DNA from 2 places in the Clostridium omnivorum genome. Region 2 is predicted to be linked to the other one. Evidence: a T-box and tRNA genes for the amino acid it is inferred to sense, from the RefSeq annotation. Region 2 holds a T-box; the other holds one or more tRNA genes.
The links. The T-box of region 2 lies ahead of bsdE14_RS04795 (glutamine--tRNA ligase/YqeY domain fusion protein). A T-box ahead of a tRNA ligase gene usually reads a tRNA of that ligase, here a tRNA-Gln.

Region 1: it encodes a tRNA-Gln, which carries the amino acid that the T-box ahead of bsdE14_RS04795 (glutamine--tRNA ligase/YqeY domain fusion protein) is inferred to sense. The anticodon was not compared.

Annotation. Positions count from the first base shown of each region.
Region 1 is NZ_BRXR01000001.1:3,306,873-3,315,799, forward strand. It holds gene bsdE14_RS15510 (metallopeptidase TldD-related protein) at 1-227, opposite strand, end outside; gene bsdE14_RS15515 (TldD/PmbA family protein) at 240-1,574, opposite strand; gene bsdE14_RS15520 (methyl-accepting chemotaxis protein) at 1,818-3,524, shown strand; tRNA gene bsdE14_RS15525 (tRNA-Glu) at 3,664-3,738, shown strand; tRNA gene bsdE14_RS15530 (tRNA-Gln) at 3,753-3,827, shown strand; gene bsdE14_RS15535 (argininosuccinate synthase) at 4,254-5,474, shown strand; gene argH (argininosuccinate lyase) at 5,532-6,848, shown strand; gene bsdE14_RS15545 (MFS transporter) at 7,008-8,267, shown strand; gene bsdE14_RS15550 (efflux RND transporter periplasmic adaptor subunit) at 8,497-8,927, shown strand, end outside.
Region 2 is NZ_BRXR01000001.1:1,045,647-1,054,573, forward strand. It holds gene bsdE14_RS04780 (GumC domain-containing protein) at 1-3, shown strand, start outside; gene bsdE14_RS04785 (response regulator transcription factor) at 169-834, shown strand; gene bsdE14_RS04790 (sensor histidine kinase) at 848-2,227, shown strand; T-box leader at 2,292-2,548, shown strand; gene bsdE14_RS04795 (glutamine--tRNA ligase/YqeY domain fusion protein) at 2,686-4,383, shown strand; gene bsdE14_RS04800 (Crp/Fnr family transcriptional regulator) at 4,562-5,239, opposite strand; gene bsdE14_RS04805 (cupin domain-containing protein) at 5,317-5,640, shown strand; gene bsdE14_RS04810 (4Fe-4S binding protein) at 5,646-6,260, shown strand; gene lepB (signal peptidase I) at 6,338-6,853, opposite strand; gene bsdE14_RS04820 (DUF6448 family protein) at 6,942-7,667, opposite strand; gene bsdE14_RS04825 (sensor histidine kinase) at 7,755-8,927, opposite strand, start outside.

The sequences.
Region 1 (8,927 bases), 2.3 Mb from region 2:
GTAGGTTCAAGGTTATAGGGGATTTTATTAGCAAGTGCTTCTTCAGCTTCTTTAATAAGTATACTGTCCTCTGCATTTCCTAAAGAGCCTGAGATTCCAATGAAGCCATCTTTGTACACTCTCATGCCCGTTTTGGTTATATCCTTTTTCCTTATTGATTCCACAGAAGTTTGAACTATATTTATACTGGTTTCCTTAATTCTATTAGAATATTTTTCAACTACCATAACTGCACCTCCTTATTGTACATTCATATTTCTAACCCTTACGTATGGGCCGCCAAAGCCTACAGGTAGAGGGAATTGTTCCATTTTTCCGCATCCGCCAGTTACAAAAGATATAATTTGGAGTTTATCAGATAGTCCGTCTATTTCAGAAAGGGTGTCAAATACGCTGCCAGTTATAACAGAAACATTAACTGGTTCTGCTATTTTTCCATTTCTTATATAGTAGCTTCGATTAGGTGCTAAAGTAAATGTGGACATACCAGAGCCGTGCTTTATAGTTTCAACTAAAATACCTTCTTCAACTTCTGAAATAAGCTGTTCTTTGGTTTTATTTCCAGGCATTATATAAGTGCAGGTCATTCTAACAATAGGCTCAAATTCAAAATTAATTGCTCTTCCGTTACCTGTTACATCTTCTTCAAGGGAGGCGGAAGTAACGGCACTGTGAAGTCTTCCTTTAAGTATTCCATTTTGAATTAAAAAGGTTTTTCTAGCTCTTGTACCTTCATCATCAAAAGGTACATAACCGCTGGATATTTCATTTCCATCATCAACTATAGAGAGATGCTCTGGCGCAATTCTTGAACCTAGAGCCCATTCTTTTTTCATGGTTTCATCTCCAAGCATAAAGTCTGCTTCGCTCTTGTGACCAAAGCTTTCATGGGCAAAAACACCAGCTGCCTCTGGTGAAAGAATAACAGTATACTTGCCAGGTATTACTGATTTAGCTTCATGTAGATAATTTTCGCAGAGCTTAATATATTCTACAAATTCATCTTCTTTATTCAACAGCTCATTGAAATAGCAGGAAGATCTTTGAAAACCATCTGTAAGCTGCTTTTCACCTTCTGCCATATTAAATCTAAGAGAAAAACCAGCTCTTTGGCTGTCAAAGGTTAAATTAGAGCCTTTACTGGAATATATATTTTTCACTTTTCTTTCATCGATGTATTTAAATGAATACATTTTTATAAATGGATTTTTGATATATTTAAAGTAAGGTAATAGAAGGGAAAGCTTTCTTTCCTTTGGGATTTTAGATATATCATTGTCTGTAAAAGTTATGCAGCTTCCGCTGTTAGTCTCTAGCTTTTTAATTACAGGATGATCATAAATATTCTCGTTTGGCGTTGCTAAGGAAGCTAAATTATCAATTTCCTTTTGAATGTTAGAGATGTCAGTAGTAGAACTGTAGTACCACTTTATGCCATCGAATACTCTAATAAATGCGGCTTTATAATGTCTTGTTTTATTTTCATCAAGATTTTCCATAGTATAGAATATTTTTGTTTCAAAAACTTCCTCTATACGTACATCAGTATAAAGATTTCTTGGAAATATAAACATGGAATCCCTCCTTTATCCACATGTAAAGTTAAGAATAACTATTAATTGTGGACTAATTTTTATAATTTTAGGATAATTATACCAGGTAATTAAAGAATTTCATAGTGATATATAAAACGCCCACCTTATAAACCTATGTTCAGAGAAGAAGAAATATGCATATTTGGAAGCGTTATAATTAGACACGAATTGCGAAAAATGTTATAATATGAATGAAAATGAGTGTGCGCAAGGGGGATTGTCATGAAGTTTTTAGTAAAAAGGTTTAAAAAAATTAAACTAAAAAATGGAATTTTCATAATAGTTCTAATCTCGATGATATCATATATGTTAATGTGTGGTGTAGGATATAGAAATATGAGCAGTATTGATAAGAATGTAAAAAATATATACTCAAATAAATTGATTCCTATCACAGATATTTCGGCAATAAGATCAAATTTACTTGGTATGAGACTTATTATGAATAAGGCTCAGTTATCCTATACTCCTGAATACATGGCTAAAATATCAGATTATGATGTTCAGATTAAAAATAGCTTTAAAGACTATAAAAAAAGTACCATGACTAGTGAAGAAAAGAAAATGCTTACGGATATTGAAAACGATTATAATGCATACATAAAACTTTGGGACGGTGTAAAGGATAAGGTTTCTAAAGGAGAGGATTTAACAAGTACAGAAAACGAAGAATTATATAGTAAAGGAGAGATATTGGAGGAGAGTATAAAGCAGCTTCAAAATTTAAATGCAACTAATGCAGAAAAATTAAACATAGACAGTGAAGCACTATTTAAAAGTAATATAATACTTCTACTTGTTATAGCATTAGCTTCCATAGCTGTATTTATGATTGTTGCAATAGCCTTTTCAATAACTATTAGTTCCTCTTCTATGGAATTAATCCAAAAATTAAAGAAGATTGCTGGTGGTGACTTTACAGTTGAGCTAGAGAGAAACAATAAATCTGAATTTGGGCAGATGAGTAAAGCTCTAGGAGAAACTTTAGATAATGTATCAGCCATGATTATAAATATAAAAGAGAAGTCAAATCATATAGATATGCAGTCCTATAACTTATCTTCTACAGCAGAGGAAATGACATCCTCTTCTGAAAATGTTGCTACTGCTATATCGGAGGTGGCAAGTGGTACAAGTTCTCAATCTAATGAGTTAATGAGTATAAGTGAGATTGTACAGGATTTTGGAGAAGAATTAGAAAAATTAGTAGTATCCATTAATGAAATTGAACAAAATACAAGGGGGATTAATAACTTAGCAGGATCCAGCAATAAAGATATGGAAAAACTAGCTGCTTCGGTTCAAGGTTTAAGTAGCTCCTTTAACAGCTTTATTAGTAAAATAGATAATTTAGGTATGAGTATAAATCAAATAAATGAAATAACTGCCTTGATAAATGATATTGCTGATCAAACTAACTTATTGGCACTCAATGCAGCAATTGAAGCTGCCAGAGCTGGTGAAGCAGGAAAGGGTTTTGCAGTAGTAGCTGATGAAATTAGAATGCTTGCTGAACAGAGTAAAACATCTTCAGAGAACATTAATGTATTAATAGGCACTATAGCAGATGAGTCAAAAGAAATGATACTTTCTGCTGGAAATATGGATAATGAAATGCAGCAGCAAATCAATATGATTAATAGTACTATTGAATCCTTTAAAAATATAATTAATGCAGTTGAAATGGTTATACCAAAGGTAGAAGAGGCAAATGGTGCTGTGGTAAAAATAGATAGCGAAAAGAATGAAATACTTGAAAAGGTTGAACAGGTATCTTCTATATCGCAAGAAGTTTCAGCATCATCAGAGGAAATTGCCGCAGCTGCACAGCAGATGAATTCTTCTTCAGAGGAAGTAGCAACCTCTGCAGCACAATTGACCGATTCAACCAAGGAAATGATGGAACAGGTTGAAAAGTTTATAGTGTAATCTTTTAAAGGCGGCTTATTGGCCGCTTTTTATAAATTTTTCCTATAGATAAAAGCTATGGCTGAAATTTTATCTATTACTAAAAATAATTTTACATTTGGAAAAAATAGTGATATAATTTTTATGTTGTTAGTGACAAGGCTCCTTGGTCAAGCGGTCAAGACGCCACCCTCTCACGGTGGAATCAGGGGTTCGATTCCCCTAGGAGTCACCATTACAATATAATATTGGGGTGTGGCCAAGCGGTAAGGCTCCAGACTCTGACTCTGGCATTCGTAGGTTCGAATCCTACCATCCCAGCCAATTTTATATAAGCAAATTATAAAAAAGAGTTCATAGAAGAGCTCTTTTTTTATTTTTTTGCTCCTACACTTTTTTTAAAATTCTTGTTAGTTATAGATATTATACAAAAGAAATAATACAATATGCATTTTTAAGTATAAGTATTAATAAAATATGCATAATTATAAAATTACTATTTTAAACTTAATACATAATTATGAAAAGGTTTATATGCTTTTATTTGATAAAATTGAAGCAAATCTATGAAAACATAAGTAAATATGAGAAATAGCTATATATTTTGAATGAATCCAGATAAGCAAAAGAAAATGATGTTGTATAAATATGAATAATAATGTATAATTGTTGCATAAGTTGAGTATAAATATACAAATTAAATGTATAAATATTAAATGTGATAATGGTTTTGTAAGGAGGATGTAGTATATGGAAAAAGTAATTTTAGCTTACTCTGGAGGATTGGATACTTCAATAATAGTTACTTGGTTAAAGGAAAATTATGATGTAGAGGTAATTGCAGCTTGCATAGATGTGGGCCAAGGGGAAGATATGGAGGCAATTAAGGAAAAAGCAATAAAGACTGGTGCTTCCAAAGTATATGTAGAAGATTTAAAAGAAGAGTTTGTAACTAAATATTTATATAATGCTATTAAGGCAGGGACTCTGTATGAAGGTAAATATTTGCTGGGAACAGCATTAGCTAGACCATCCATGGCTAAGAGATTAGTTGAGATAGCACATGCTGAAGGAGCTAAATATATATGTCATGGATGTACTGGTAAAGGCAACGATCAAGTGCGCTTTGAGGTAGGAATAGCAGCTTTTGATCCCAGCATAAAAATAATAGCGCCGTGGAGAATATGGGATATAAAATCAAGAGAGGATGCTATTGATTATGCAGAAGCTAAGGGGATAGATATACCTGTTACTAAAGAAAAAATTTATTCAAGAGATAAAAATCTTTGGCATGTAAGTCATGAGGGGGGAGATCTAGAAGATTTAAAAAATGAACATAAAACAGATATGTATCTGATGACTATACCTCCTGAAAAGGCAAAGGATGAAGCAACATATGTAGAAATATATTTTGAAAAGGGTGTACCAGTAAAAATTAATGGTGAAGAAATATCCCCAGTAGGAATAATTGAAACCTTAAATAAATTAGGCGGAGAAAATGGGATAGGTGTTATAGATATTCTAGAAAACAGACTTGTTGGAATGAAATCAAGAGGTGTTTATGAAACTCCAGGAGGAACAATACTTTATGCAGCACATAAAGAACTGGAATATGCAACTCTAGAAAAAGATTCGCTACATTACAAACAGCTTATAGCACAAAAGTATGCAGAACTTGTATATAATGGACTTTGGTTCACTACCTTGAGAGAGTCCTTAGATGCATTTGTAGAAACTACACAAAAGAATGTAACAGGAAGCGTAAAGCTAAAATTGTATAAAGGCAATATAATGGTAGCTGGAATTGATACACCATATGCATTATATGAAGAGTCCATTTCCTCCTTTGGTGCAAGTAATATGTATGATCATAAGGATTCAGAAGGCTTTATTAATCTATTTGGATTGCCATGTAAGATAAATGCACTTATTAAAGAAAAAAATAAGCTTTCAGAAAAGCTAGGAAGATAATTATAAGTGCATTCTTATACAAAAAGCTAATAAAGATAAAAGAAAGGTTTGATTGATGTGAAGCTTTGGGGAGGAAGATTTTCTAAAGAGGAAAGTAAGCTTATGGAGGAATTCAACTCTTCTCTAAGCTTTGATAAGAGGTTGTATAGTGAGGATATTAAAGGCTCAATAGTCCATGCAGCAATGCTGGCGAAGTGCAGTATAATAAGCAAATCTGAAGCAGATATAATAATTGAAGGATTAAAATCTATCAATAAGGATATTGAAGAGGGACAGTTATTAATCCAAGGAGATTACGAGGATATACACAGTTTTGTAGAGTCTAACCTTATTACTAGGATAGGAGAAGTAGGAAAGAAGCTTCATACTGCAAGAAGCAGAAATGACCAAGTTGCATTAGATATGAAGTTATACTGTAAAACTAAAGCAAAGAATATTATTGAAGAACTTGAAATTCTCATAAGTGTACTTGTTAAAGTGGGAGAAAGCAATAATGTAATTATGCCTGGGTATACTCATCTTCAAAGGGCGCAGGTAGTTACTTTTAAGCACCATATGATGGCTTACTGCAGTATGTTTGGAAGGGATAAGAAGAGAATAGCTAATGCAGTAGAAGTAATGAACGAAAGCCCTCTTGGCTGCTGTGCGCTGGCAGGTACTACTTATAGTACAGATAGAGAATTTACTTCTAGTGAGCTTGGCTTTAATAAGCCGGTAGATAATTTTTTAGATGGAGTAAGTGATAGGGATTTTGTAATAGAGCTTTCTGCGTGCTTTTCCATAATAATGATGCACCTGAGCAGATTAAGTGAGGAATTGATACTATGGAGTTCTAAAGAATTTGATTTTATTATTATAGGTGACGAATTTACTACGGGCAGCAGTATAATGCCTCAAAAGAAAAATCCTGATGCTGCTGAACTTATAAGAGGAAAGACTGGAAGGGTATATGGAGCACTTATAGCCATACTTACAGCAATGAAGGGACTACCATTAGCATATAATAAGGATATGCAGGAGGATAAGGAGCTGTTCTTTAATGCTATGGATACCACCTCTATATGCATAAGAGTAATGGGAGAAATGCTTAACACTATTAAGGTGAATAAGGATAAGATGTATAGTGCGGTGAAAAAAGGTTTTTTAAATGCCACAGAAGCTGCAGACTATCTTGCTTCTAAGGGTGTACCATTTAGAGATGCACATGGCATAATTGGTGCTATAGTAATATACTGTGAAGAAAATAAAAAGGCTATAGAGGAATTAAAACTAGAAGAGTTAATACGTTTTAGTGGTATGTTTGAGAACGATATTTATGAATTTGTATCTTATAATAACACATTAGACAAAGGTATAAAAAAACTATTAAAATAAAGGAAAACTGCAGTTCAAATCGGGGCTGCAGTTTTTTATTTTATAAAATTTTTTCAAATAAGGTATTGCAAAGATGAACAATGTTCAGTATACTATGATTATAGAAGTTTCGGATAATAAATATTAAATAGTAGTAATTATTAAGGAGTGCATTAAATTATGAAAGAAAAGAAATATTCAATACTTCCTATATTTTTTACAGTGTTTTTGGATCTTTTAGGCTTAGGTATTGTAATTCCTATATTACCAGCTGTTCTTTTAGATCCTAGAGGAGGGGTATTACCTTTTAGTTATACTTTTTCAACTAGAACCATGTTATATGGATTTTTAGTAGCGGCTTATCCAATAGCACAGTTTTTTGGAGCTCCAATATTAGGTACTCTTGCAGACAAAAATGGAAGAAAAAAACTGCTGCTCATATCACTTTTAGGAACTTTGATAGGCTATATTATTTTTGCTATAGGTATTATCGAAAAAAATATTTATCTTTTATTCTTAGGTAGAATAATTGATGGATTCACTGGAGGAAATATTTCTATAGCACAATCAGCTATGGCAGATATAAGTGATGAAAAAACTAAGTCAAGAAATTTTGGACTTATAGGTATGGCTTTTGGACTTGGATTTATAATAGGGCCATATGTGGGAGGAAAACTTTCCGACGCATCTATTGTAAGCTGGTTTACTTATGCAACACCATTTTGGCTTTCAGTGGTATTAACTACAGTTAATATACTGCTTGTAGTTTGGAGATTCCCAGAGACATTAGCAAAAGGAAGACAGGTTAAGGTTAGTGCTTTTACTGGTATAAGAAATCTTAAAAAAGCTTTTGGATATGAAGAACTAAGAACCATGTTCTTAGTAGGATTTCTTCTAACTGTAGGATTCAACTTCTTTACACAGTTTTTTCAAGTGTTTTTGATAGGTAAGTTCCATTTTTCTCAATCAAAAATCGGTGACTTCTTTGCTTATATGGGATTATGGATTGCACTAGCACAGGGTATGGTATTAAGACCTCTAGCTAAAAAGTATAAACCAGCAAGTATATTAAGCTTTTCAATAATACTTTTAGCAGCAAGTTTTCCAATACTTTTAATTCCTGATAAAGCAATGTGGCTATATTTAATAGTACCATTCATATCAATATTTCAGGGATTAACTCAACCAAACAGTACAGCTATAGTTTCCAACTTAACGGATAGAGAAAAGCAAGGTGAGATATTAGGAATAAACCAATCAATACAATCAGTAGCTCAAGCTATTCCACCTATAATTGCAGGCTTTGTAACTTCTGTTAATATAAATCTTCCTACAGTATTTGCCGCTGCAGCTACATTAGCAGCGTGGTTAATGTTTAGATTTGTATTTTTAAAAAAGAAGGGTGCCGTAGAGAAACTTCAGCTGCAGCAAATTAATTAAATAAAAATAATATATAGAATATGGTGATACCTCTATACAAATTCGTATGGGGGTATAACTTTTTCCACATATAGATAAAACTGTGTGATTTTTATGTGATAATTATGTGTTTTAACATTTTGTTCATAATGTTGTCACTAGCTTGTCAACAACCTCAAATAATATTTAATTATTGTTAAAGAAAAAGCAGTTAAAAATATATATTACTTAGAAAGTAGGAGGAATAACTGTGAAAAAGACATTAATTAAGATTTTAATAGCTTGTTTAATTGTAGGTGGTGTAGGGGCTGGAGGATATTATGGCTACACAAAGTATAAAGCTAGTAAAGCTACGGTAGCAACAGTGCAATATATAACTGCTACTGCAAGAAAGATGAACCTTCAAGTAACTATTCAAGGAACTGGAAGTGTATATGCGGCTAATCAAAAGGATATTGTTGCTAATAATAATGGAGATATTAAAGGCTTAAGTTTGAATGTTGGTGATACAGTTAAGAAGGGAGCTAAGATTTGTACTGTATATAGCGATCAAGTACAACAAAATGTAACTAAGGCTTCAAATAATCTTCAAAAGCAAAATCTTCAGCTTGCAAATGCAAAGACTGATGATGCTGTAACACTACAAAACTTGGCTATAAGTGATGCTCAAAACGACTTAAA
Region 2 (8,927 bases):
TAAAACCTTAATAGCTTATCTGCATATTTAATAATAATGCATGACTTTAGAATTAAATTCTAAAGTTGTGCATTTATTTCATTACTAAATGCTAAATTATAACTTAATAATTCAATAGCTTATTGTTATAATTATATTGTAAATTCTATTTGGGGGTGTTTTGCCTATATGAGTTATGAAATATATTTAGTAGAAGATGAGGAAAATCTCAATGATATATTGAAGTCTTACCTTGAAAATGAGGGATTTCAGGTTACTTCCTTCTTAAATGGTGAATCGGCTAGAAAGTACATATTCACTCCACCTGATTTATGGGTATTAGATATTATGCTGCCTGACATAGATGGATTTCAACTTCTAAAGGAAATAAAGGATAAAGATAAGGATATTCCTGTAATCTTCATATCTGCAAGAGATAAAGACATAGATAGAATTATTGGACTTGAAATGGGCAGTGATGACTACATTTCTAAACCCTTCATGCCAAGAGAGCTTGTTATTAGAGTTCAAAAGCTTCTAAAAAGAGTTTATGGCACTGAAAAAAGTAAGAATGTAATAGCAATAGACGAATACTCTATCGACATGGAAAAAAGAATTGTTAAAGACCAACTTGAGGAAGTTATGATGACCTCTAGAGAATTTGATTTACTTGCTTTGCTCATAAACAAAAAAGGTGGAGCAATTTCAAGAGAGCAGATATTATATGATCTGTGGGGAGATGACTATTTTGGCAGTGATAGAGTGGTTGATGATTTAGTAAGAAGACTTAGAAAAAAGCTGCCAAAGTTAAAGCTTGAAACTATATATGGTCATGGATACAGACTATTAAATTAGAAAGGATACATTTATGAAAAAATTAAAAAATTGGCCCCTTTCAATGCAAATATGGCTTGTATTCACCTCGGTAATCGTAATTATATTTATTTTACTATCCACGTACTTTTCTTTCACTATAAGAAAATTTTTTACTGATGAAATGTATAACACCATTGAGATAGCTCAGGAGAATACAATACAAAAGGCTCTAGGAGAAACAGGCTTAAAAGAAGAAGTTATAACCGGAGCTGCAAGTAATGATATTCGTGACGTTAAGCATATTAGGCTTAATTTTTCCAATGATGAAGCTAATCTAACAAAGATAGAAAAGTTCGTTCCTAATAAGGCAAATGCAGAACTCTTTCTTAAAAAGCTGAAAAATCAAGCTGAAGCCCAAACTGTAACTACTAAAAGGTATGTTCAAATAACCGGTTCTGGAAGAGTGCTTTATGTAATAAGGGTAAATAATGATAAGAAAAAAGGTAATTTTATAGTTTCTTATATGTGGGATACATATAGGAATTCTCTTTCAAGAAATTTGCTAAGAAAACTATTTACAACAATGATTATTGCTCTAATAATAAGTCTTATTGCTGCAAAATATTTAGCACAAAAACTAGTAGTACCACTAAGACAATTAGAGAATAAGGTAAAGAAGATTGGTATAAAGCAATGGCATGAGAGTATTGATATAGATAGGGATGATGAAATCGGAGAACTTTCAAAGTCAATTGAAGAGATGCGAAAAGAACTAGTTAAACAGGATGAATATGAGCAGACAATGCTTCAGCAGGTCTCTCATGATTTAAAAACTCCTCTAATGGTAATCAGAAGCTATGTAAGGGCTGTTGAAGACCGTATTTATCCAAAGGGTAATTTAGAAAACACTATGAAAGTTATAGATACTGAAGCAGAAAGTATGCAAAAGAGAATAAAAAATCTTCTCTACCTTACAAAAATCAGATACATGTCAAAGCATATTAGTGATTTTGGCAAGATAAATATAAACCCTTTAGTTGATAAAGTTGTTAATAGCTTTATATATAATGAGAAAAAAATAGACTTTGAGCTTAACATAAGCGATATTAAAATATTAGGCGATGAAGAACAGTGGGCCGTTGTTTTTGAAAATATTATAGATAATCAATTAAGGTATGCAAAGCATATAATTAAAATAAACGTTTATGAAGACAGCACATACCAGTATATAACTATTTACAATGATGGAGAACACATCCATCCTGAAAAGCTCCAGACTATTTTTGATACCTTTAACAAGGATAAAGGCGGTAACTTTGGCCTTGGTCTTGATATAGTAAGAAGAATTGTGAGCATGTACAATGGTACAATAAAGGCCAAAAATGATGAAATTGGTGTATCCTTTATTATTACTTTGAAAAAAGATAATTAATGTATAAAAACTAATTGACATAGTATAATTTATATCATATTATGATAAAATAAAGCTAATATTTTATTTGACAATGATGAGAAGAGTAAATAGATGTGTTTTTTTACAGAGAGCTCTGGCAGCTGAAAAAGAGCAAAAAATTATCTATTGAAACAAGCCTCTGAGTCTTACACCGATCCTTTTTAGGGGAGGCTGTGACAGGAGCTCCTGTTATAGAGCTAGGATATAAGCATTATAATGATGCCGTATCTGAAGAGGTCAATATGGAAACATATTGATGAAATGGGGTGGCACCACGTGATTAATACTCTCGTCCCCAAGGCTGAAATAGTCTTGGGGGTGAGAGTTTTTTATTTTATATAAAATAAAGTAGTAAAATTTAATAGATGATTAAGAAAATTCATGAGCCATAATAGCTAATAATTGTTGCGAACTCATAACGAAAATAGGAGGGTAATATGGATAATTTAGATTTAAATCTCACAGAAGAAAGTAATATAAATTTTCTACAAAAGGTAGTTGAAGAGGACATAGAAAATAATAACTACTCTAGAGACATTTGCACAAGGTTTCCACCTGAACCAAATGGATACCTTCACATTGGAAGCGCTTATGCTATAAATATAAGCCACTGCATTGCAAAAAAATATAATGGTAAATTTAATTTACGTTTTGATGATACCAATCCTCTAAAAGAAGATATAGAATATGTAAATTCAATTATTGAGGATATGAAGTGGGCTGGCTTTGATCCTGGTGATAGAATTTTTTATGGCTCCGACTATTCAAGACAAATATATAATTATGCGGTTGAGCTTATAAAAAAGGGCAAAGCTTATGTTTGTGACCTCTCCTCTGATGAGATAAGGGAATACAGAGGCACATTAACGGAAGGTGGTATAGATAGTCCTTACAGAAATAGAACTATAGAAGAAAATCTCGATTTATTTGAAAGAATGAGAAGTGGTGAATTTCCTAATGGTGCTAAGGTGCTTAGGGCAAAAATCGATATGTCATCCCCTAATATAAACATGAGAGATCCTGTTATATATAGAATACTCCATACTAGCCATTATAAGACTGGCAATGAATGGTGCATATATCCTATGTATGACTTCGCTCATCCTCTTCAAGATTACATTGAAGGAGTTACCCACTCACTTTGCTCTATAGAATTTAAAAATCACAGACCTCTATATGAATGGGTTTTAAATGAATTAGATATCAAGGAACCACCAAAGCAAAGAGAGTTTGGAAGACTTAATTTAACTGGAGTAGTAACAAGTAAAAGGTACTTGAGAGAATTGGTATTTGGTAATTATGTTGACGGCTGGGATGACCCAAGACTTGTTACTTTAAAAGGGCTGAGAAGAAGAGGTTTTACCCCTGAAAGTATAGTTAACTTTCTTGAGGAAATAGGAGTTGCTAAAAGCGAAACTACTGTTGATATCTCTATGCTGGAGCACAGCTTGAGGGATGATTTAAAGCTTAAAGTTCCTTGCGTTATGTCAGTTTTAAACCCTCTTAAGGTTGTGATTACTAACTATCCAGAAAATGAAAGTGAATTGCTTGAAATCGAAAATAACCCTCAAAACCCAGAGCTTGGAAAAAGAAAAGTTAAGTTCTCAAGAACACTTTATATAGAAAAAGAGGACTTTATGGAAGAGCCAATAAAAGGCTTCCACAGATTATCTCCAGGTAAAGAAGTCCGTTTAAAAGGAGCATATTTTGTAAAATGTAATGAAGTAATTAAGGATGCTTGCACAGGTGAAATTATAGAACTACACTGTAGCTACGATCCAGAGACCAAAAGTGGTTCAGGCTTTGAAGGACGTAAAGTTAAAGGAACAATACATTGGGTAGATGCTGAAACAGCAATTAATGCAGAAGTTCACCTTTACGATAAGCTATTAGAAGATGAATCTCTATTAAAAGATGAATCAAAAACTTGGGAAGATAAGCTTAATCCAAAATCTTTAGTTGTTCTTAAAAATTGCTATGTTGAACCTTGTTTAAAGGATGCTCCTATAGAAAGTAAGTACCAATTTATTAGAACTGGATACTTCTGCGTTGATAGTAAATATACTACAGCAGATAAATTGGTATTTAATAGAATTGTTTCTCTAAAGGATTCTTGGAAAAAGAATAATGGTTAACCACCGTTATATTTGAAGTGTTAATAATCTCTAGCAGCATTTTTATTACACACTTTAACTATAACCTGCTATACAAAAAGTCCGCCATATCAGTAATAAATCTCTGATATAGCGGGCTTTATTATTCATAAAAATATAAGACTATTCATTAGTTTTTTACTTTTTAATACTATAAAAATTAAATATCAATATTTTTAAGTGTAATCGTCCTGGCGTCATATTCTAATAATCCATCCCTTCTCATTTTATTTAGCTCTCTACTTAAGGATGATCTTTGTATTCCTAATCTTTCAGCCAGATCTTTTTTAGATGTATTAAGTTTAATTACATTGCTATTTTGTATATGGTATTCGTATTTAATAAAATCTATAATGCATTGTCTTATGGTTTTCATTGATATAGTCTTTATTTTATCAGTTAAAATGATAGTTTTATCTGAAATAGCAGTCATTAACTCAATCATAAAGTTTCTATTACTGCAAAGTTCAAGTATTAATTCTTTTTCCATATGAAGCATAGTAACTTTAGACGCTGCTACCACTGTCATAGGATAATAATTTCTTCTAGCAAAAATAAGGTTTACTCCTATAATATCCTTACTTGTAAAAGTGTTTATTTTCAATATATTTCCGTTTTCATCTATGTTCTGCACAGATGCTTGTCCATTCAAAATAATGTCCATGGTACTGCATAATTCATTTTGAAGATGTATAATTTGTTCTTTTCCATATTCTTTAATTTCATATTTTGAGGAACTAAACACTTTTCTAAGCTCATCTTTAGTAAAGCTGCTAAAGATATTTAGACTAGATATGGCGTTTATGTACTCATCAATATTTATTTTAATCGCCTCCAAAAAGTTACCATGGTAACTTTTTTAAATTCTAATATAAAGTATACTATAGGAAATTGGAATATGAAAGGAGCTTTATTATGGTAGAAAAAGTTTATAACTATTCAACCCATGACACAAAAAACATTGAAAAACTTATTGATGATGAACATGTATTGATAAATCATATGGTTTTACCAAAGGGTGAAGGACTTCCTGAACACTATTCAAATTCAAATGTTTATATGTTTGTCATTAGATGGAATCTCACATTAAGACTTGATGAACAAGATCCACATAAATATGCTAAGGGTAATATCATTAATATACCTTACAACACAAAAATGAATGTTAATAATTTTGATGAAGACGTACTGGAACTTTTTGTAGTAAAATCCCCAAATCCTAAAAATTATCAGGAGTAAAATCCATGAAAAGAACTTTACAAATAATAGTACAAACTGTTTTTCTTATTCTATTCATCTTGTTATTTATTAATACTAAGATTCAAATGTGGATGCTTATACTGCTACTGGGGATTTTATCTTCATTTCTATTAGGTCGCATATATTGTGGCTGGATCTGCCCCATCAATACAGTTATTAAGGTAGTTACAAGTATTAAGAAAAAACTCCATATTAAAAGTTTTAAAATACCAAAGTTTCTCTCTAAACCTTGGGTGCGCTACCTAGTTATGGGATTGTTTATTGCAGTTTTTATTTTTATAAGAATTACCGGCAGGAATTTGCCTGTTTTAATCCACTTGTTTGCTATGGGCATATTATTAACGTTATTTTTCCCAGAAGAGCTGTGGCACCGCTATTTATGTCCTTATGGTACAATAATGAGCTTTCCAGCATCAAAAGCTAGACACTCCATGAAAATTAATGCAGATAAGTGCAATAATTGTGGTGCTTGTAGACGTGTATGCCCAGCTAAAGCTGTAAATAAGAATATAAAAGGCCATGAAATTCTAAAGGCTCATTGCCTTGTTTGCATGGAATGTTCTACAAACTGCAGACAAAAGGCTATTACTTATAAATAGTGCACTAAAATTAGTGCACTATTTTAAAATTACTACAAGCTTTTACTCCAATGTGAAGGATAAATCTGACTTTTTATCTAATGAAGTTTTGATATTCTTTCTAAAGGCAATAAAATAGAAACTGCTTTTCCTTTTATATCCTTTTCAGAAATAAAAGGCTCCTTCCAAGAACGACTGTCTAAAGAATGCACTCTGTTATCACCTAAAAACAAATATTTTCCCTGTGGTATCTTGAAGGTTCCAGTCCTGCTGTCTGGATACATTATATAAGGCTCTTCTATTCTATTGCCGTTTATAAACACTGAGCCACCTTCTTTTATTTCAACTAAATCATTTGGAAGTCCAATAACTCTTTTGACCATTGTTTCTTCAAATTCATGAGAATAAAAAACCAATATTTCTCCTCTTTTTATCTTTTCGAAATTATACATTCTTGTAGTTATAATTTTATCTTTAGGTTTTATTGTAGGATACATAGATCCACTTGGTACAGAAATTAAGAAGAATAAAAATTTATTAATTGCTATGGCAATAACTATGGCAAAAATTATTGTGAGCAGCCATTCCTTTACAAAACTTCTAACAGTGTTCACAGCTCCACCTCTCTAGTTTTTTATTGACATGGTATAAAAACTTGCCCTCCTGGTATTTGAACCAATAGAGGGTAAATATATTTATTTCCTACTTTGTATGACTCTTATGATGCACAACAGCTAATACCACAGTTGTAGTGAAAAATACGCCTGCTAAACTCCATGGAATAATGGGTAGAGCTTCTGCTTTATCATTACTAGTCTCATACTTAGCAGCTTCATGAGTAGCTTCAGTACCATGTGCAGCTTCCTCTTCTTCACCTTCAGCAAAGTGGAAGTACTTAACATAAGCTTCAATGTATTCCCTCCCTGCTTCAACATTGTTTACATCAAAATTCTTTAAAGACATTACCTTATCAAATCTTTCTTTAAGTTCAGGCATTTTGTCTTTTTCAACATATTTTTCTAAAGGTGATAAGTTTCCAACTTCGATACTCTTATCTGCAGCCAGTACCTTCTCATCAATAGGAGTTCCTGATGGCTTTACACCTGTAAATGGTGCTCCCTCTCCAGCTCTATGGATTCTCACTAGATTTTCAAAAAGATAATTGTCAGCTAACTCCTCTGCCTCCGGACTTAGTTTTCTAACCTTCATACTTAGGTCAAATATTTTAGAGACTTCTTTTTCATTTTCAGGGGTAACCCACTTTAATACATAATTAACATTGTTTGATTCTATAGCTTTTTTAGCATCTCCCACAGTTGGACCATCCATTGTGTCACAATGGGCACTTGCCATTGTAGGTATCGCTGCAACAATTGCCAAAGCCATCACAAGTGACCTTAAGGATTTTGATTTTTTGAATTTTATCATTTAAAATTCCTCCTAAAATATATTTTTTTCTCAATGTGAGTTTAATTTCTCCTTGAGTATGTTTATATTTTAGAAAGTATTTTTGTACTACATAGGGACTATTTGTGAACTTTTCTGTCCATCTCCACTTTTTAAACTAAAGCTAAAAGTTGAGCCCTTTCCTAATTCACTTTCTACCCAAACTCTGCCGCCAAGCAGCTCAATAATCTCCTTCACCAATGATAAACCCAGTCCGGCCCCTTCTTTTGATAACTGTCTTGCTTCATCAACTTTGTAAAATCTTCCCCATACTTTGTTTACTTCTTCTGAAGGAATTCCTATACCCGTATCGCTAACATGTATATAGACTTGATTTTCATTTTGCTCTGCTTTTACCACTATTCTTCCTCCTTCACTAGTAAATCGTACTGCATTTGTAATGTAATTAATAATTACCTGCTCTATCAAATCCTCATCTCCTAAAACTAAAGGCAGCTTTGACGAAGTATCTATTTCTAATTGCATATCCTGATCCTCAATTATTGGCTTAAGCTTTGTAACAGTTCCGCTTATAATTTTAGAAATATCTAGAGACTTTAAATTAACCTTAATTTGTCCAGCTTCAATCCTTGACAAATCTAAAAGACTATTTACCAATCTATGCAGCCTAAGTGTTTCTTTTAATATAATCCTAAGATACTTTTTTTCTTCTTCCTTGTCATTTATTACACCGTCAAGAATAGCTTCAAGGTATCCTCTTACTGAAGTTAAAGGTGTACGAAGTTCATGTGAAGCGTTTGCTACAAATTGTCTCTGCAGCTTTTCTAGTTTAATCATTTTGTTTCTTTCGTCCGCCAAGTCCATCATTGTTTTATCTAGCTTTTCCATCATATAGTTAAAAGTCTCGGCTAAGTTGCCAATTTCATCAGAAGTGTACACCTTAGCTTTTCGGGAAAAATTGCCTTTAGATATCTCTAATGAAATTGCAGTTATTTCTTTTATTGGTTTTGCTATGGATACTGATAAAAAATAGCTCACAAAAGCAGCAATAAAAATGGCAATAATCCCAGCAAAAATCACAATTTTAAAAGCTTGCATAATACTATTAATAATATCTGATAGTGGATTACATTCAAAAATCGCACCTTCCACCCTATCTCCAACGTATATTGGCAATGCCACTGAAAGTACAGGCTCATTAAAATATTTTATTATACCTTTGTTATAAACCACTTCTCCCTTAAGAGCTCTTTCTACTTGTTCAACATTAGGACATAGCTT